Regions from separate parts of the Streptomyces sp. x-19 genome, predicted to be linked through region 3. Evidence: riboswitches for the same ligand, from Rfam matches in the RefSeq annotation. Region 3 holds a riboswitch; each other region holds the start of a gene.

Region 1 (4,669 bases), on a different contig from region 3:
GGATGTCATCATGACAGCAAGGATGTCATCTGGGGGAAGGGGAACGGGGCGTGGAGGGGGCCATGGGGCGGGACGCGGGGCGGGACACCGCAGCGGACTCCGCGGCGGCCGTAGCAGGAGAAGCCGAAGAGGCTGAAGCAGCCCAGGAAGTCGGAGAAGGCGGAGAAGAAGCCGGGGAAGTCGCAGGGGAATCCGCACAAGGGGATGCGCGCGGGGGTGCGGAGACCGCCGAGGAGTTGCTGTACGACGTCATCCGGCGGCTGCGGCCGCTGCAACGGACGATCGTGCGCGCGGCGGAGCGCACGCTTGACGGCACCGGCCTGACCGCCGGCGAACGCACCCTCCTCGACGCGCTGCGCACCCACGGCCCGCGCACCGTGCCTCAGTTGGCGCGCTCCCTCGACCTGGACCGCCAGCCGGTGCAGCGCTGGGTGAACCACGCGGCGGAGCTGGGTCTGGTCGTGACGACCGCCAACCCCGCGCACCGCCGCTCGTCGCTGATCCGGCTCACCGACGAGGGCACGGCGATGATGCGCGGGGTCCAGGAAGCCGAGGCGGGGGAACTCCGCCGCGGGCTCGCCGACCTGTCCGCCGAGGAGGTCCGCACGGCGCTGCGGGTACTGGACCGGATCGGTGAGGAATTCCGGCACTTGGCGGACGGCTCGCGCGTTCCCCCGGAGGAAAGCGGCGATCCCGAAGTGCGGGACACCGCCGCCCCGGTCACCGCACAGGTCCCCATACCGTCTCGAACGGGTCACCGACCAGCGGCGCCCACCCGTCCGACCGACCGCCCCACGCGCACAGAACGGCCCGCAGAATGACCCACGACTTCCAGGCATGGTCCGAGATCGACAACGACACGGTGCCGGTCGACGACGGCGAGCTGTTCTACGAGTCGGCCGGCTCCGGCCCCGCGGTGGTGCTCCTGCACGACGGGATGCTCGACCAGCACATGTGGGACGAGCAGTTCGCCTGGCTGGTCAACTCCGGGCTGCGGGTGGTCCGCTACGACTTCCGCGGCCACGGCCTGTCCTCCACGGTGGCCGGCGACTGGGCCAACCACGACGACCTGGTGACCCTGCTGGACGCACTCGACATACCGAGCGCCGTCCTCGTCGGCCTCTCGCACGGCGCCCGGGTGGCGCTGGACACCGCGCTCGCCCACCCCGACCGGGTCACGGCCCTCTTCCTCGCCTCCCCCGGCATCAGCGGTCGCGCCTTCACCGACCCCTTCCTGCTGGAGCACATCCGGGAGCAGGTCGCCGCGCTCGACGCACCGGACGGCGTCGAGCGGTTCGTGGAGCACTTCCTGCGGATGTGGGTGGACGGGCCGCACCGCACGCCGTCCGTCGTGCACCCCGGCTTCCGGGAGCGGATGCGCGCCTCCGCGTCCGCCAATGTCGAGGTGCACGCCGACGGTGCGGGCGCGGGCATGCCCCTGGAGGTCGGCGCCTTCGACCGCCTGGGCGAGATCCGGGTGCCGACCACCGTCCTCGACGGCGACCTCGACTCCTCCGACATCTCGGCGAACGCCCACGCCATAGCGCTGGCTGTCCCCGGCGCCCGCCGGATACGCGTGCCCGCCGCAGGTCACCTGGTCAACTTGGAGAACACCCCGCTCTTCGACCACGAACTGCACGCGTTCCTCTCCGCCCTGGCCCTGTGATCCGAGCCGCCGGCACCCGGTGGCGGCCCGCACCGGCCACCGGGCGTGGCCGGTTCTCACCGGTGCCCGCTACAGTGACCGGGCCGTGGTGCTCGGGAAGACCGGTGCTGGACCTCGTGTCCGAAGCCGGCGCGGCCCTCGCCACTGTGATCGGGGAGTTTCCGCCCCTCTGCGTGCGCGCCCAGCGCGCGCACGGCGCCACTGACCGCAGCCTGCGGCCGGGAAGGCGGGGCGGACGCGGGCACCCGTAAGCCAGGAGACCGGCCACGGCATCTCACGAGATCATCCACGAGGTGCTGGAGCGTGATGGCCGGATGGCCCTGTCCACTGATACCCCGGACGATTCCCCTTCGTCCCGCAAGTCCCCCCTCCTCGGCATACCCGGCTCCCCCGGGTCGTTCCGCTGGCAACGTCGCGACACGGTCCGCACCGCGGGTCTGATGTCCGTGATCGCGGCACTGCACGTCGTCGCCTTCGGCGTGCTCTTCCTCCTGGTCGTGCCGGGCCACTACACCGTCGGCAGCCAGGTGTTCGGTGCCGGGCTCGGCATCACCGCCTACACCCTGGGCATGCGGCACGCCTTCGACGCCGACCACATCGCGGCGATCGACAACACCACCCGCAAGCTGATGGCCGACGGCAAGCGGCCCGTCTCGGTGGGCTTCTGGTTCGCCCTCGGCCACTCCAGCGTGGTGGTCGTGATGGCCGCGCTGGTGGCGGGCGGCGCCCAACTCGCCGGCACGCTGATGAGCGACGGCTCCCGCGCGCACCAGACGCTCGGCCTCGTCGGCACGACCGTCTCCGGCACCTTCCTGTACCTCATCGCCGCCCTCAACCTGGTCGCCCTGCTCGGCATCCTGAAGGTGTTCCGGGCGATGCGGGCCGGCACGTACGACGAACGGGAGCTGGAAGCCCAGTTGGATTCCCGCGGCTTCATGAACCGCATCCTGGGTCGGCTCACCAAGTCCATCAGCCGCCCCGGCCAGATGTACCCGCTGGGCTTCCTCTTCGGGATCGGCTTCGACACCGCGACCGAGGTGACGCTGATGGTGATGGCGGGCAGCGGCGCCGCGGCGGGCCTGCCCTGGTACGCGATCCTCTGCCTGCCGCTGCTGTTCGCCGCCGGGATGAGCCTGTTCGACACCCTCGACGGCACGTTCATGAACTTCGCGTACCAGTGGGCGTTCGCCAACCCGGTGCGCAAGGTCTACTACAACCTCACCATCACCGGGCTGTCGATCGCGGTCGCGTTCCTCATCGGCACCATCGAGCTGGTGACCGTCCTGCACGACAAGCTCGGCCTCGACGACCCGCTCACCGGCGGGATCTCCTCGCTCGACCTGAACAACGTGGGCTTCCTCATCGTCGGCCTGTTCGTCGTGGTGTGGGCGGCGGCGCTGGCGTACTGGCGGCTGGGCGGCGTCGAGAAGCGCTGGGCCGCCCGCGCCCAGGACCCGCCGGCCACCGCGGACGCCCTCCCGGCGCCCCGCGCACAGGGGCCCGACGCCCCCTAGTCCCGGCCCCCGCACCGGCGGAACGCCACGACCGCGTGGTGCGGCCGTCCCCACTGCCCGTGGGGGAAGGTCGCGCCACGCGGTCGGTGCGCGTGCGGGCCGCGCCTCAGGTGGCCGAGCCGGCCGCCGCGCCGGTCAGCAGGTCCGGGCCCCAGCGCTCCAGCGCCGCCGCCAGGTCGAGCGGCCGCAGCCGGTCCGCCTCGTCCGCGCCCGGCCAGTCCGCCCGGGGCACCCGCCACATCACCTCGAACTCGTTGCCGTCCGGGTCCCGGGCGTAGAGCGACTTCGAGACCAGGTGGTCGGTGGCGCCGACCAGCGCGCCCCGCTCCCGCAGCCGCGCCGCGATCGCCGCGAGGTCACCGAGGGTCCCGACCTCCCAGGCCAGGTGGTAGAGCCCGATCCGGCCGTTCTCCGGCCCCGGGGCATCGGGGCCCACCGCGAACAGGCCCAGGTCGTGGTCGTTGTCCGAACCGGGCGCGCTCAGGAAGGCCGCCCGCCCCGGAATCTCCACGTCCACCGTGAACCCCAGCACCTCGGTGTAGAACGCCACCGACCGTGCCACCTCGCGGATGTACAACACCGCATGGTTCAGCCGCCGAACCGCCATCACGCCTCCACTCTTCCGTCACGCCGCACGTCGCTCCCCCGCCGTTCCCCCGTCGTTGCCCGCCGCCACGGCCCGGACCGCCCCCGTGCCCCGGCGGCCCCCCGCGTCACTTCCGGATCAGCAGCGTGGCCGCCGCGAGCACCACGCTCAGGACGAGCGCCCCCGCCCCGTAGGCCAGCCGATGCGCGCGCAGGCCCGGCAGGAAGCGGTCGACGGCGTAGCGGCCGGGCCCGGTCAGCGCCAGCGCGGCCGCGCCGGTGGCGAGCAGCAGCTCGTACTCCACGCCCTCGGGCGCGAAGAAGCCGCCGCCCCACTTCACCGCCAACGCATTGATCATCGTGCCGACCACCGCCGCGCCGGCGAGCGGCGTCAGCAGGCCGAGCACCAGCCCGAGCCCGCCCAGCGTCTCGGTGAGGCCGGCGCACACGGCCATCACCTTGCCCGCCGGGTAGCCGCTCGCCTCGAAGAACTTGCCGGTCCCGTCGAGCCCCGGACCGCCGAACCAGCCGAACAGCTTCTGGCTGCCGTGCGCCGCCATGGTCAGCCCGAGGACGAGCCGCAGCAGGAGCAGGCCGACGGCGTAGCCGTGCGGAGAGGGGGCGTTCCGCGCCGCGCCGCCGAGCCGATCGAGACCGGACATGCTGTGGGGGGTTGTCATGACAAAAACTCATTCCTCTGCATCGTGTGCCGGAGCGACCGCACCGCGCGACGCATCCACTGCACCGCGCGACGGACCGGCCGATCGCATCGCCGGCCGAGCACTCCCTCAACAATTTACTTGAAAGTTCAAGTCATTCCCACCCTACACATCCCCCCAGAAACACCAAAGGCCCCCGATCCGAACGGATCGGGGGCCGAGGAAAGCAGCCGCTGCCCACCGCA
Region 2 (4,669 bases), on a different contig from region 3:
GACCGCGAGCCAGCAGGCGGCCAGCCAGGGCGTGGTGGGGCCGCGCAGCAGCACCCGGTTGCCGGGCACGACGCCCAACGGGCCGGTGAGAGCGTGCGCGATCGCGTCGACGCGTTCTTGCAACTCCCCGTAGGACCACGCCCGGCCGTGCGCGTCGCGGACCGCGGGGCGGTCCGGGCCCAGCCGGGCGATGGTGCCGTCGAGGAGTTCCGCCCCGCAGTTCAACCGGTCCGGATAGCCCAGGTCGGTGAGGTGCGGCCACTGCTCGGGCGGGGGCAGCCGGTCGCGCGCGAAGGTGTCGGTGTGGGCCGAGGACCGTAGCTCCATGCGGGGTGCGCCCCCTTGGGCCGGGTGGCCGCCGCGCGGCCGGGGAGGGGTGGTGGTCGGGTGCGGGGACCGGGGAGGACTGCCGTACGGATCCTCGTCAGCGTAACGTCATCGTGACGGCAGTCAACAGACCGCGATATCCGGCCGCCGGGCCGTCGCCGTGCCCGGTCCGCTACCAGGGAGCCGCCTCGTGACCGCATTCGCACTGGGACCGGAGGAACAGCAATGGTGCGCCGAGCTGCGCGCCCGGACCGCCGAACGGCTGCGCCCCCTCGCGGAGCAGGGGCGAGGGGGCCGGATCAACCGGCCCCTGGTCGCCGCCCTCGGCGAACTGGGCCTGCTCGCCCGGCTCTTCCCCGACGGCGGCAGCCCCAGGGCGCTGGACCTGTGCCTGCTGCGCGAATCGCTGGCGCAGGAGTGCACGGAGGCGGAGACCGCGCTGGCGCTCCAAGGACTGGGCACCTGCCCGATCCTCCAGTCCGGGACGGACGCCCAACGGGCCCGCTGGCTACCGGAGGTGACGGCCGGCCGGGCCGTCGCGGCCTTCGCGCTGAGCGAGCCGGGCGCGGGCTCGGACGCCGCGGCGCTCGCCCTGACGGCCGCGCCCGACGGGCCCGGCCGTTGGCGGCTCACCGGTGAGAAGTGCTGGATCTCCAACGCCCCCGAGGCCGACTTCGCCACCGTCTTCGCCCGCACCGGCGGTGCCGACGGCGCCCGCGGCATCACCGCCTTCCTCGTCCCGGCCGACCGCCCGGGGCTGGGCGGCGAACCGTTGGACATGCTCAGCCCGCACCCCATCGGCACCCTGGTCTTCGACGGCACACCGGTGACCGACGCGGACGTGCTCGGTGACGTGGGCGGCGGGTTCGGGGTGGCGATGCGCACCCTGAACCTCTTCCGGCCGAGCGTGGGCGCCTTCGCGGTCGGCATGGCGCAGGCCGCGTTGGACGCCGCGCTGGCGCACGCCGGGACGCGCACCGCGTTCGGCGGGCCGCTCAGGGAACTCCAGTCCGTCGGCCACCGACTGGCCGAGATGGCCACCCGCGTGGAGGCCGCCCGCCTCCTGGTCTACGCCGCCGCGGCCGCCTACGACCGCGGCGCCCCGGACGTCGCCCGCCGCTCGGCCATGGCCAAGCTCCTGGCCACCGAGACCGCACAGGAGGTCGTCGACGCCGCCGTCCAGATCCACGGCGCCCGCGCGCTGCGCCGCGGCCACCTGTTGGAACACCTCTACCGCGAGGTCCGCGCACCCCGCATCTACGAGGGCGCCACGGAGGTCCAACGCTCGCTGATCGCCAAGGAGCTGTACCGCGAAGCCGGTCGCCAGCCGGTCTGAGAGACCGCTGCGCCCGAGGCCGCGCCGACCCCGACCGCCCCGCCGTCGCAGGCGCTCGCGCGGGGGCGGGGCGGTCGCGGCGGCTTTGCGGGTGTTGTTTCCCGGTGCGTCCGGTGTCGCCGCCGGCCGCCGAGGGTGGACTTACTAGGACGTCCAACTATATCGTCGTGACCAAGGCCCGCGGTGCAGGGAAGCCGGTGCGATTCCGGCGCGGTCCCGCCACTGTGACCGGGGAATGCGCTCCCCGAACGAGACCGGCCACTGACGGAGCAGTCCGTCGGGAAGGCCGGGGAGCGCGTGCTGATCCGGGAGTCAGGATACCGGCCGCGGGATGTTCCGTGTTGTCCACGAGGATGGAGCAGACACGCATGGCACCGGCACGCACCCGCGCCCCCGACCGGCGCATCCGACGGGTGCCGCGCACCGACCTCTGACGGTCACCCGGCCCTGCGCATCCCGCGCCGCCCGCACGCGCCGCCTTGCGACGACCGTGCCGGATCGGCGCGCCATCCCCGGATCTCACCTGACGGAGAGCAGGCATCCATGGTCCGTGAACTGGCACATCTCATCGGCGGCAAGCACACCCCGGGCACCTCGGGGACCTACGGCGACGTGCACGACCCCAACACCGGCGCCGTCCAGGCCCGCGTGCCGCTCGCCGGCCGCGCCGAGACCGAGGCGGCGATCACCGACGCCGCCGAGGCCCAGCGCGCGTGGGGCGAGTGGAACCCGCAGCGCCGCGCCCGGGTGCTGCTGAAGTTCCTCCAACTCGTCGAGGGGGAGCGGGAGTCGCTGGCCCGGCTGCTGTCGTCCGAGCACGGCAAGACCGTCGCCGACGCCCACGGCGACCTCCAGCGCGGCCTGGACGTGGTGGAGTTCGCCGCCGGCATCCCCCATCTGCTCAAGGGCGAGTTCACCGACAACGCCGGCACCGGCATCGACGTGCACTCCCTGCGCAGCCCCATCGGCGTCACCGCCGGCATCACCCCGTTCAACTTCCCCGCGATGATCCCGCTGTGGCAGGCCGCCCCCGCCCTGGCCTGCGGCAACTCCTTCATCCTCAAGCCCTCCGAACGCGCTCCCTCGGTGCCGCTGCGGCTCGCCGAACTGTTCCTGGAGGCGGGGCTGCCACCGGGCGTCCTCAACGTCGTCAACGGCGGCAAGGAAGCGGTCGACACCCTGCTCACCGACCCCAGGGTCGGGGCGCTGGGCTTCGTCGGCTCGACCCCGATCGCGGCGCACCTCTACGCCACCGCCGCCGCGCACGGCAAGCGGGCCCAGTGCTTCGGCGGCGCCAAGAACCACCTGGTCGTGATGCCGGACGCCGACCTCGACCAGGCCGTCGACGCCCTGATCGGCGCGGGCTACGGCTCGGCGGGGGAGCGCTGCATGGCGATCTCCGTGGCCGTCCCCGTCGGCGAGGCCACCGCCGACGCCCTGGTGGAGCGGCTCAAGGAACGCGTCGGGCGGCTGCGCATCGGCCGCAGCGACGACCCCGAGGCCGACTTCGGCCCGCTCGTCAGCCGCGAGGCCCTGGACCGGGTGCGCCGCTACGTCGACATCGGCGTCAACGAGGGCGCCGAACTGGTCGTGGACGGGCGCGGGTTCACCCTCCCCGGCCACGAGGACGGGTTCTTCGCGGGCGCCTCGCTCTTCGACCGCGTCGCCCCGCAGATGCGCGTCTACCGGGAGGAGATCTTCGGGCCCGTCCTGTGCGTCGTGCGGGCCGCGGACTACGAGGAGGCGCTACGGCTGCCCAGCGAGCACCCGTACGGCAACGGCGTGGCCATCTTCACGCGGGACGGGGACACCGCCCGCGACTTCACCCGCCGGGTGAACACCGGCATGATCGGCGTCAACGTCCCCATTCCGGTACCGGTGGCCTACCACACCTTCGGCGGCTGGAAGCGTTCGGGCTACGGCGACCTGGGCCAGCACGGGCCGGACGCGATCCGCTTCCACACCCGCACCAAGACCGTCACCTCGCGCTGGCCCTCCGGGACCAAGGAGGGCGCGAGCTTCACCCTCCCGACGATGGGATGAGCACCGTGCCCACCACCCTGCTCACCGAGGACCAACTCGCCCTCGTCGAAGCCACGTTGGACTTCACCCAGGACCACCTCGCCCCGCACGCCGTCGCCTGGGACCAGGCCAAGCACTTCCCCCTCGACGTGCTGCGCAAGGCCGCGGGCCTGGGCCTGGGCGGCATCTACGTGCGCGAGGAACACGGCGGCAGCGGCCTCGGCCGCACCGACGGGGTGCTGATCGTCGAGACCCTGGCGTCCGGCTGCCCGTCCATCGCCGGCTTCGTCTCGATCCACAACATGGTCGCCTGGCTGATCGACCACCACGGCGACGCCGCCCAACGCGAACGCTGGCTGCCGCGCCTGTGCGCCATGGAGGACCTGGGCAGCTACTGCCTGACCGAACCGGGCGCCGGCTCGGACGCCGCCGCCCTGCGCACCCGTGCGGTGCGCGACGGCGACCACTACGTCCTCACCGGCGTCAAGCAGTTCATCTCGGGCGCCGGCGCCTCCCAGACGTACCTCGTCATGGCGCGCACCGGCGACGACGGCGCGCGCGGCGTCTCCGCCTTCCTCGTCGACAAGGACGATGCCGGCCTGTCGTTCGGCCCCAACGAGAAGAAGATGGGCTGGAACGCCCAGCCGACCCGCCAGGTCATCCTCGACCGGGTGCGGCTGCCCGCCGACCGGCTGCTCGGCCACGAGGGCGAGGGCTTCCGCATCGCCATGAGCGGCTTGAACGGCGGCCGGCTCGGCATCGCCGCCTGCTCCCTCGGCGGCGCCCGCGCCGCACTGGACCGCAGCCTGGTCCACCTCGCCGACCGCGAGGCGTTCGGCGGGCGCCTGCTGGACGCGCAGGCACTGCAGTTCCGGCTCGCCGACATGGCGACCGAACTCACCGCCGCCCGCGCCCTGGTCCACCAGGCCGCCCAGGCCCTGGACCGCGGCGACCCACAGGCACCGCAACTCTGCGCGATGGCCA
Region 3 (4,669 bases):
GCCAGTTCGCGGGCGACCTGCATGTGGGAGCGGGTGGCCTCCAGACTGATGACGTCGGCGTCGAGGTCGTCGATGGCCTGGACGACGTCGCCGAACTCGGCGTAGCACATGTGGGTGTGGACCTGGGTGTCGGGCCGTACCCCGCCGGTGGTCACCCGGAACGCCTCGGTCGCCCAGGCGAGGTACGCGGCGTGGTCGGCGGCCCGCAGCGGCAGGGTTTCGCGCAGTGCGGGCTCGTCGACCTGGATGACCGAGGTGCCGGCCGCCTCCAGGTCGTCGACCTCGTCGCGGAGCGCGAGGGCGACCTGGCGTGCGGTGTCGCCGAGGGGCTGGTCGTCGCGGACGAAGGACCAGGCGAGCATGGTGACGGGCCCGGTGAGCATGCCCTTGACGGGACGTTGGGTCAGCGACTGGGCGTACGTGGTCCAGCGGACGGTCATCGGCTCGGGGCGGGAGATGTCGCCGGCCAGGATCGGCGGGCGCACGTAGCGGGTGCCGTAGGACTGGACCCAGCCGTGCCGGGTGGCGAGGTAGCCGGTGAGCTGCTCGGCGAAGTACTGGACCATGTCGTTGCGTTCGGGCTCGCCGTGGACCAGGACGTCGAGGCCGGTCTTCTCCTGGAAGGCGATGACCTCCTGGATCTCGGCCTCGATGCGCTCCTCGTAGCCGGCGGTGTCGATGCGGCCGGCGCGCAGGTCGGCGCGGGCGGCGCGCAGTTCGCCGGTCTGCGGGAACGAGCCGATGGTGGTGGTCGGCAGCAGCGGCAGCCCGAGGTGGGTGCGCTGGGCGGCGGCCCGTTCCGCGTACGGCTGGGACCGGCGGGCGTCGGCCTCGGTGACGGCCCCGGCGCGGGCCCGCACCACCGGGTCGTGGGTGAGGGCGGAACGGGCGCGGGAGGCCAGGTCGGCACGGTTGGCGGCGAGTTCGGCGGCGATCGTGTCGGTGCCCTGTGACAGGCCCCGAGCCAGGGTCACCAGCTCGGTGGTCTTCTGCTTGGCGAAGGCCAGCCACCGCGCGATCTGCGGATCGACGTCCCGTTCGAGGCCGGCGTCCAGCGGCACGTGCAGCAACGAGCAGGACGCCGCGACGTCCACCCGGTCGGCGAGGCCGAGCAGCGTGCCGAGGGTGGCCAGCGACTTCTCCAGGTCGTTGATCCAGATGTTGCGGCCGTTGACCACGCCGGCCACCAGGCGCCTGCCCGGCAGGCCGCCGACGGCGGCCAGGGCGTCGAGGTTGGCGGCGGCGGCCTCGGTGAAGTCCAGTGCCAGGCCCTCGACGGGGGCCTTGGCCAGCACCGGCAGGGCGTCGCCGAGCCGGTCGAAGTAGGAGGCGAGCAGGAGCTGGGGCCGGTCGGTGCGGGCGCCCAGGTCACGGTAGGCGCGCGCCGCGGCGTTCAACTCGGCCGGCGTGCGGTCCTGGACCAGCGCCGGCTCGTCCAACTGCACCCACTGCGCGCCCGCCGCCCGCAGGTCCGCGAGGACCTCCGCGTAGACCGGCAGCAGCCGGTCCAGGAGCGTCAGCGGCTCGAAGTCCGCGGCGACCCCGGGGGCGGGCTTGGACAGCAGGAGATAGGTGACCGGCCCGACCAGCACCGGGCGGGCGGCCAGCCCCAGGGCGAGGGCCTCCTTGAGCTCGGCGACCTGCTTGCGGGAGTCGGCGACGAAGGCGGTGTCCGGCCCCAACTCGGGCACCAGGTAGTGGTAGTTGGTGTCGAACCACTTGGTCATCTCCAGCGGCGCCACGTCCTGCGTGCCGCGGGCCATCGCGAAGTAGCCGTCGAGCGGATCGGCGGCCACCGCCGCGCGGTGCCGCTCGGGCACCGCACCGACCATGACGCTGGCGTCCAGCACGTGGTCGTAGTACGAGAAGTCGCCGGTCGGCACCTCGTGCACGCCGGCGGCCACCAGGTCCTGCCAGTTGCCCCGGCGCAACTCGGCGGCGGTGGCCCGCAGGGCGTCCGCGGTGACGCGGCCCTTCCAGTAGCCCTCGATGGCCTGCTTCAGCTCCCGGCGCTGTCCCTGCCGGGGGTAGCCGTACACGGTGGCCCGTGCGGTCACGGCTTCGGGCTTGACGGTCACGGAGATCTCCTTCGCGAGATGAATCCCTGAGGTCCCGGCGACGGGACGAGAGCGCGAAGGGGTGGCGAACCCGGCGGTGCCCGACGCCCGCACGGGGAGCCCTGGTCCGCCTGGTGTCTACTCCCCCAGACTTCGTCCGGGGGCACCCCCAGCCCGCCCACGCGGTCACCGGGATGTCCGCGCACGAGTGGTTCGCGCGCGGGCAGTTGGCAGGTCTTCGGACTCGCGGGCGCGCCTCGTGTCGGACGAGACTCCTAATGGCCGTCGCTTCCCGGGCCCCGTACGTCGGGCCCAGTGCGTATGACGGCGGTCGTTCCCACTCACCGCTGCGGGGCAGTCCCGGATTCCCACCGGGTTCCCTCTTGCGACGCCTCCCGCCTGGCGGACGGGGCGAACCAGCTGCACCCGCCAGCCTACGGTGCGGGCCCGCGAACCACCGCGAGCCGTCCGGAACGCGGAAGGTGAGATGGGACAACCGGGGTACGGGTTTGCCGCGGACCCAGGGTGGGAAGCGCGGCAGACGCGGTGCCCGACCGGCCCGCGGCCGGGCGGCCCGTCGCCCGACGCATCCCGCAGACCCCGAGGAGTTCCCGGCATGACCGCCGCCCCGCACCGCACCGACCCGACCGCCAGCCCTGCCGACGTCGCGCTGCTGCACACCGCCGTCGCCGTGGCCCGCCGTGCCCGCGCGGCCGGCAACCACCCGTTCGGCGCGCTGCTCACCGGTCCCGACGGAGCGATCCTGCTGGAGGCCGAGAACACCGTCACCACCGAACGCGACGCCACCGGCCACGCCGAGACCAACCTCGTCCGCCTGGCCACCGCACGGTACGACGCCGACTTCCTGCGCGCCTGCACCCTCTACACCAGCACCGAACCCTGCGCGATGTGCGCGGGCGCGATCTACTGGGGCAACGTCGGCCGCGTCGTCTACGCGCTCGGCGAGGACGGGCTCCTGGCCATGACCGGCGCCGACGAGAAGAACCCCACCATGGCCCTGCCCTGCCGCGACGTCTTCGCGGCGGGACAGCGTCCCTTGGCGGTCGTCGGCCCCGTCGACCTCCCCGAGGCGCGCGAGGTCCACGCCGGCTTCTGGGACTGATCCCGCGGCGTGCGCCGGCCGCGGGGCCCCACGGCCGGCCCGCCGGGGCGGCTCAGGACGCCCGCGGCGGCATGGCCGCCAGCGCCGCCCTCGCGAGGTCCCGGGCCTCCGCCTCGCAGGCGGGGTGCCTGGCGCGGACCAGGTAGGCCCGCACCACGAGGTTGCCGTCGCGGACGTTGAGCTGGCAGCCGGGTTGGGCGGCGCCGGTCGTCCAGTACGCCTCGTCGCCGAAGCCGAGCCCGGTCTGGGGGGACCCGGACTTCGCGCCGTCGGCGAAGTCCTGCCGCTGCCGCTCGGTGCCGCTCCCGTCGGGGCGCGTGCGGCTCAGCTCCCACGACACGTCGGCGCTGGGGGAGTAGTTCCAGCCGTCCGCCTGCGGCTGGTCCCGGTCGAACCAGGAGCACTCGGTCTTCGCGCTGTCCCCCTGTTCCTGGTAGACGTCCTTGTCCTTGCGCCGCTCGGTGCGCAGCGGAAGCTTCACCGCGGCCTCCGAGCACACCGGCATCGTCACGTACCTGTCCGGGGTGGCGCCGGCACCGCCGCCGTGCAGCAGCAGGTAGCCGCCGGTGCCGAGAGCCGCCGCCAGTACGCCGGCCGCCGCCGCCCACGCCGCGGTGCGCCGGCGCCGCGGCGGCGCGACCGGCGCGGCGTGTGCGGTGAGGACGGCCGTGCGCGGGGCGACGGGGCCGGTGTCCCCCAGCAGTGCCGTGCGCTCGGGGTCGCCGTCGAGCAGGCCCGCGATCCGGGCCCGTTGCACGTCGACCATGCGGTGCACGGCGGGCGGCCACGGTCGGTCCGTCGGGGCCACCGGGCCCAGGAGGGCGAGGAGTTCGGGCGGTGCGGGCCGGTCGGCCGGCTCCTTGGCCAGGCAGCGGGTGACGATCGGGTGCAGCGCCTGGGGCAGGCCGCTCAGGTCGGGTTCGGTGTGGACGACGTTGTAGAGCGTCTGGAGGGCGGACGGGCCGGCGAACGGGCTGCGGCCGGTCGCCGCCAGCACGAGCACCGTGCCGAGCGAGAACACGTCGCTGGCCCCGGTCAGTTCCCGGCTCTGCGCCTGCTCGGGCGACATGAAGGGGGGCGAGCCGACCACCCAGCCGGTGCCGGTGAGTTCGGTGGCGTCGGCGGACTCCGCGGCCCGCGCGATGCCGAAGTCGATCACTCGGGCGCCGTCCTCGGCGAGCAGGACGTTCTCCGGCTTGAGATCGCGGTGGACGAGCCCGGCCCGGTGGATCTCGTCCAGTGCCGTCGTCAGGCCCACCGCCAGTCGGCGCAGGGCGTCCTCCGGCAGCGGTCCGGTGCCCTCCACGGCCGCGCCCAGCGACGGCCCGGCCACGAAGACCGAGGCGAGCCAGGGGAGTTCGGCGTCCGCGTCGGCGTCGAGGACGGCCGCGGTGTACGCGCCGGACACCTTCCGCGACGCCGCCACCTCCCGCCGGAAGCGGGTCCGGAAGCCGTCGTCGGCGGCGTGCCGGGCGTGCACCAGTTTCAC
Region 4 (4,669 bases), on a different contig from region 3:
CCAACCGGATGCCCAGCACCACCAACCCGAGCTTGACGAAGGCCCCGTAGGACCGCGCCCACGGCGCCTCGGTGCGGCGCGCCGCCACCACGTAGCCGGCCACCCCCACCAGCAGCGCCAGCAGCAGCGGATTGGTGGTCCGCGACGCCGCCGTCGCCAGACCGAGCGCCCACACCCACCAGGCGCCGGCGTGCAGCGCGGTGCTGCGGGTGGCCCGCGGCGCGCTCATCCGCGTCGCCGGCGCGCCTGCCACACGCCGGCCGCGCCCAGCACCACCACGGCACCGATCCCGCCGACCAGACCGGCCGACGGGCCGCCGTCGTCGCCCTCGCCCGCGGCGCTCGTGCGGGGCGCCGCCGACGGCTCCGCGCCGCCCCCGGACACCTGCTCCGCGCAGCCCGACCGCGGATAGCCCGCGATCGCGCACAGCAGCGCGTTGGCGTCGTACCGCAGCGGCTTGGCGACCGCGGCCAGCGCCTCGCCCGCCGAGGCGTCCGCCGGCACCTGCGCGCAGGCCGTGCGGCCCGCCGGCGGGCGCTCCCCCGACGGCGCGTCCGCCGCGGTCCCGAAGTCGATCACCACGCCGACCCGTTTGGCACCGGAACGGGCCGGGGTCCGGTCGCAGAGCGCGGCGAAGTCGGGGGCGGTCCGCGGGCCGGCCGCCTTGGCGGAGTCCACGCTCACCGTGAAGCGGAACCCCACGACGGACCCGTCGGCCGGCCGCGCGGTACCGGGCCCCTCCGTGGCGTAAGCCCACGAAGCGGTGGCGCCGGCCGCGGCCGGCTTCCCGTCCCAGAACGACCAGTACCGGTACTGCTGTGCCTGCGCGGGCCCGGCGCCCAGACCGGTCACCACCCCCGCCGCCAGCAGCACCCCGGCGGTCCGCCGCGCCCGCATCACAGCCCGGTCTTGTTCTTGTTGCGGCCGCTGATCAGGAAGCCGACGCCGGCGCCGACGGCCAGCCCGACGCCGATCACCCACCACAGTCCGATGCCGCCGCCGTCGCCGTCCTTGGCATCGTCGGCGGCGGCCGGCGACGCGGCGCTGTTGCCGGCCGGCGCGGGGCCGGTGGCGTTGAGCGCGGCCACCAGGTCGGTGCCGCCGAAGGACCGCGGGTCGGTGCCGGTGGCGTGCGCGGCGAGGACCAGCTGGGCGTACGCGGCCGGGCCGTTCTGCTTCGCCCAGGCGGTGGCGTTCTTCTCCAGCCAGGCCAGCGGCTGCTGCGCGGCCGCACCGTGCCCACCGGCCGCCAGCGCGACCACCGTGTCCGCGGTGTTGCCCACGTCGGGCTGCTGCTCGGCACCCGGCATCGCGGACTTCAGGTGCTGTCCGTTCGCGTCGAGCTGCCCGACCAGCCAGCTGGCGCCGCCGTCCGCGACCGCCGCGCGGGCGTCCGCGCCGCGGCCCGCGGCGCCGCCCTTCGCGCAGTCCAGCGCCTTGACCGGCTGGCCCGCGTCCTTCCCGGCCGGTGCCACGACGAAGCCCTTGCCCAGCGCGCCGGTGATCGCGGCCGCGGTCGCGTCGGCGTTCGGCGCGGCGTTCTTCAGCTGGAAGGTGAACGCCCCGCGCTCGCCCTCCTTCGCGTCGCAGCCCAGCTGGAAGCCCAGCAGCGCGTCGTACGGCGACTTGCCGCCCTTCGCCGTCACCGACTCCGGCTTCTCGCCCGCCGCGGCGAGCGCCCCGATCACCACGGCCGTGGAGTTGGCGTCGCTCTCCGAGCCGCCCTGTCCGCCGGGCATCGAGCTCCAGCCGCCGTCCGGGTGCTGGACGGACTTCAGCCACCCCACGGCCTTCTGCACCGCGTCGCCGTGCCCGCCGAGCGCGGTCAGCGCCTGGATCGCGGCGGACGTCTGGTTGGTGTCCCGCAGCGTGCCGGCGCCGCACGCCGTACCGGGATCGGCCCGGAACGCGGCGAACGCCCCGTCGGCGCACTGCTGCCCGGCCAGCCAGTCCACGGCGGCCGTCGCCGGACGCACCCCGACGGTGTGCTGCGCCAGCAGCGCCAGCGACTGCCGCCACACGCCGTCGTACTGCGGGTCCTTGCCGCCGTACAGCCCCTTGGGGAGCTTCTGCTGCGGCGGGGCCGCCGGGCCGTCGGCGTACGCGGCGGGGGCCGCGGCACCGGCCAGCACGGCGGCGGTCGCCAGGGCGGCCAGCGCCGTGGCGGCGCGGCGCGGCCGGGGGGCGGCGGAGTGCGGCTGCGGCGCAGCCGTGGGGGCCATGCGGGCCATCGGGTGGGTGCCTCTCGGGTCGGTCGGGTCGCGGCGGGATGCGGAGCCGAGCCGCGCTCGGGCGACCGTCCGCCGCACCCCGGGGGTGCGGCGCGGTGGCACCGGGCTCGGTTCCGCATACCTCGACGGTGGCGCGCACCGGCCAGCCGCAGCAGCGGCATGGGGGTCCCCGGCCCGAGCGAAGCCGAGAGCGGGGAGGGTCCGGTGGCGGGAGCCTTGGTCGTGCCCCATCGGGTGCTCCGGCTTACAGGTCCGCGGGGCGGCCTGCTCACGGTTGCGGGTCAGTGCCGGATTTCCACCGGCTTCCCCCGATCGGGTACGGATGAAGTTGTCCCGCACACCTTAACGCCGGCGCCGACGGCGGTGGGGCGCGCATCGGAGCGCGACGGGAGCGCCCCCAGCGCGCCCGCCGCCCCGCACCCGCCCGCCGGGGCCCGGCTACACCGCCACGTACCGCACCGGCATCGAGCCGGCGACCGGCTCGACGTGCCCCCGTTTGACCAGGTGGCGCAGGTGGGCCTCGGCCTCGGAGACGGCGATGGTGCGGGAGCCGGCGGGGATCTCGGCCCAGGGGCGGTTCCACTGCATGGACGTGGCGAGCTGCCAGGCGGTGAGCGGTTCGCGCAGCAGCGTGCGGAGGTCGGTCAGCCGCTCCTCGTGGTGGGCGATCAGCTGCCGGACGCGCCCGGCCGCGTCCGGGAAGGCGTGCTGGTGGGCCGGCAGCACCTCGGCCGGTGCGAGGCGGGCGATGCGTTCGAGGGAGTCGAGGTAGTCGCCGAGCGGGTCGCCCCGGTCGAGCAGGTCGGGGGCGACGTCGTCGGGGTCCTCGTACAGGCCGATGTGCGGGGTGATGCCGGGCAGGAGGTGGTCGCCGGAGAAGAGCCGGCCGAAGCCGGTGGGGCGGGTCGTGGCGGGGGCGCCCTGCTGGGCGGGGTGGGTCTCCTCCAGGTGGAGGCAGACGTGGCCGGGGGTGTGACCCGGCGTCCAGATCGCCCGGACGCGGCGGCCGGCCAGGTCGAGGAGTTCGCCGGGCTCGATGGCCCGGTCCGGCAGGGCGGCCCGCCGTCCGGGCAGCTTGCGGCCGCGCCCGGCGGCGCGGGCGGCCCGCAGCGGCTCCAGGTGGTCGTCCGGCGCTCCGGCCGTGGTGAGTTTGACGAGCACGTAGTCGAGCCACTGCCCCGGTTCGGCCGCGCGGCTGCGCCGGACCACCGCGGCGTCCGCGGCGTGCATGGCGATCCACGCGCCGGAGGTCTCCCGCACCGTGGCGGAGAGCCCGTGGTGGTCGGGGTGGTGGTGGGTGATCACCACCCCGTGGACGTCGGCGGGGTCGAAGCCGCAGGCGGTGATGCCGGCGGTGAGGGTGTCCCAGGAGTCCGGGTCGTCCCAGCCGGTGTCGATCAGGACCGGTCCGCGGTCGGTCTCCAGGAGGTGGACGAGGGTGTGGCCGAGGGGGTTGTCCGGGATGGGGACGGCGATGCTCCACACCCCGCCCTTGTGGTCGATCACCTGCGGTGCCATGGCTACCGTCCCCTCCCGCGCCGTCGTCGCCTCAACTATAACTAGAACGAGTTCCAACAACAGGGCGACGGCCGTGCTGGAGAAGGGAGTTGGGATTCGGCGGTGGGCGTGGACTCCACCGGGTGGAACTGGTATCAGTTCTGCTGGAACCGCAATCCTGATGGACCGTCAGAAATCGTGGTCCGTCGGGAGCGCAATCCGTCGAGACCGTCGGGAGGCGGACAGCAATGGGCGACCTCGTCGAGCACGGAAAGCTCTACATAGGCGGTGAGTGGGTCGATCCGGCCGGACCGGACACGATCGAGGTCGTCTCGCCGCACACCGAACGGGTCATCGGCCGGGTCCCGCACGCCGCGCGGGCCGACGTCGACCGGGCGGTGGCCGCGGCCCGGGCGTCCTTCGCGTCCGGGGTGTGGGCCGATGCCCCGCTGGACGAGCGGATCGCGGTGGTGACCCGTATCAAGGACGCGTTCGCGGTGCGCAGCGAGGAGTTCGCGCGGGTCATCGGCGCGCAGAACGGGACGCCGGTCACCTCGGGCGTGATGGTGCAGTCGCTGGCCGCGATGATGGTGTGGGACGCGACGCTCACCGTGGCGCGGGAGTTCGCCTTCGAGGAGCGGCGGGCCGGGGCGTTGGGGCCGCTGTTGGTGCGCCGCGAGCCGGTGGGGGTGGTCGCGGCCGTCGTGCCCTGGAACGTCCCGCAGTTCACCGCCGCCGCCAAGCTCGCGCCGGCGCTGCTGGCCGGGTGCTCGGTGGTGCTGAAGGTCTCGCCGGAGACCCCGTTGGACGCGTACCTGCTCGCGGAGATCGCCTCGGAGGCCGGCGTGCCACCGGGGGTGCTGTCGATCCTGCCGGCCGACCGGGAGGTCAGCGAGTACCTGGTCGGGCACCCGGGCGTGGACAAGGTGTCGTTCACCGGC

The links. Region 3 has a riboswitch for cobalamin ahead of metE (5-methyltetrahydropteroyltriglutamate--homocysteine S-methyltransferase). Riboswitches for the same ligand answer to the same signal wherever they lie in the genome.
Region 1: linked by a shared signal. The riboswitch ahead of ACLJT4_RS39460 (HoxN/HupN/NixA family nickel/cobalt transporter) and the one ahead of metE (5-methyltetrahydropteroyltriglutamate--homocysteine S-methyltransferase) in region 3 are both predicted to bind cobalamin.
Region 2: linked by a shared signal. The riboswitch ahead of ACLJT4_RS38870 (CoA-acylating methylmalonate-semialdehyde dehydrogenase) and the one ahead of metE (5-methyltetrahydropteroyltriglutamate--homocysteine S-methyltransferase) in region 3 are both predicted to bind cobalamin.
Region 4: linked by a shared signal. The riboswitch ahead of ACLJT4_RS41125 (prenyltransferase/squalene oxidase repeat-containing protein) and the one ahead of metE (5-methyltetrahydropteroyltriglutamate--homocysteine S-methyltransferase) in region 3 are both predicted to bind cobalamin.

Annotation. Positions count from the first base shown of each region.
Region 1 covers NZ_JAJPWK010000038.1:25,543-30,211, forward strand. Annotated here, with positions in the region: gene ACLJT4_RS39450 (MarR family winged helix-turn-helix transcriptional regulator) at 63-821, shown strand; gene ACLJT4_RS39455 (alpha/beta fold hydrolase) at 818-1,666, shown strand; cobalamin riboswitch at 1,736-1,950, shown strand; gene ACLJT4_RS39460 (HoxN/HupN/NixA family nickel/cobalt transporter) at 1,948-3,180, shown strand; gene ACLJT4_RS39465 (VOC family protein) at 3,287-3,787, opposite strand; gene ACLJT4_RS39470 (DoxX family protein) at 3,894-4,445, opposite strand.
Region 2 covers NZ_JAJPWK010000035.1:32,618-37,286, forward strand. Annotated here, with positions in the region: gene ACLJT4_RS38860 (AMP-binding protein) at 1-327, opposite strand, end outside; gene ACLJT4_RS38865 (acyl-CoA dehydrogenase family protein) at 518-1,663, shown strand; cobalamin riboswitch at 1,821-2,007, shown strand; gene ACLJT4_RS38870 (CoA-acylating methylmalonate-semialdehyde dehydrogenase) at 2,207-3,706, shown strand; gene ACLJT4_RS38875 (acyl-CoA dehydrogenase family protein) at 3,703-4,669, shown strand, end outside.
Region 3 covers NZ_JAJPWK010000005.1:314,314-318,982, forward strand. Annotated here, with positions in the region: gene metE (5-methyltetrahydropteroyltriglutamate--homocysteine S-methyltransferase) at 1-2,078, opposite strand, end outside; cobalamin riboswitch at 2,290-2,442, opposite strand; gene ACLJT4_RS16140 (nucleoside deaminase) at 2,674-3,180, shown strand; gene ACLJT4_RS16145 (serine/threonine-protein kinase) at 3,233-4,669, opposite strand, start outside.
Region 4 covers NZ_JAJPWK010000051.1:6,300-10,968, reverse strand. Annotated here, with positions in the region: gene ACLJT4_RS41135 (CbiQ family ECF transporter T component) at 1-229, opposite strand, end outside; gene ACLJT4_RS41130 (SCO2322 family protein) at 226-897, opposite strand; gene ACLJT4_RS41125 (prenyltransferase/squalene oxidase repeat-containing protein) at 897-2,222, opposite strand; cobalamin riboswitch at 2,443-2,573, opposite strand; gene ACLJT4_RS41120 (MBL fold metallo-hydrolase) at 2,670-3,749, opposite strand; gene ACLJT4_RS41115 (aldehyde dehydrogenase) at 3,977-4,669, shown strand, end outside.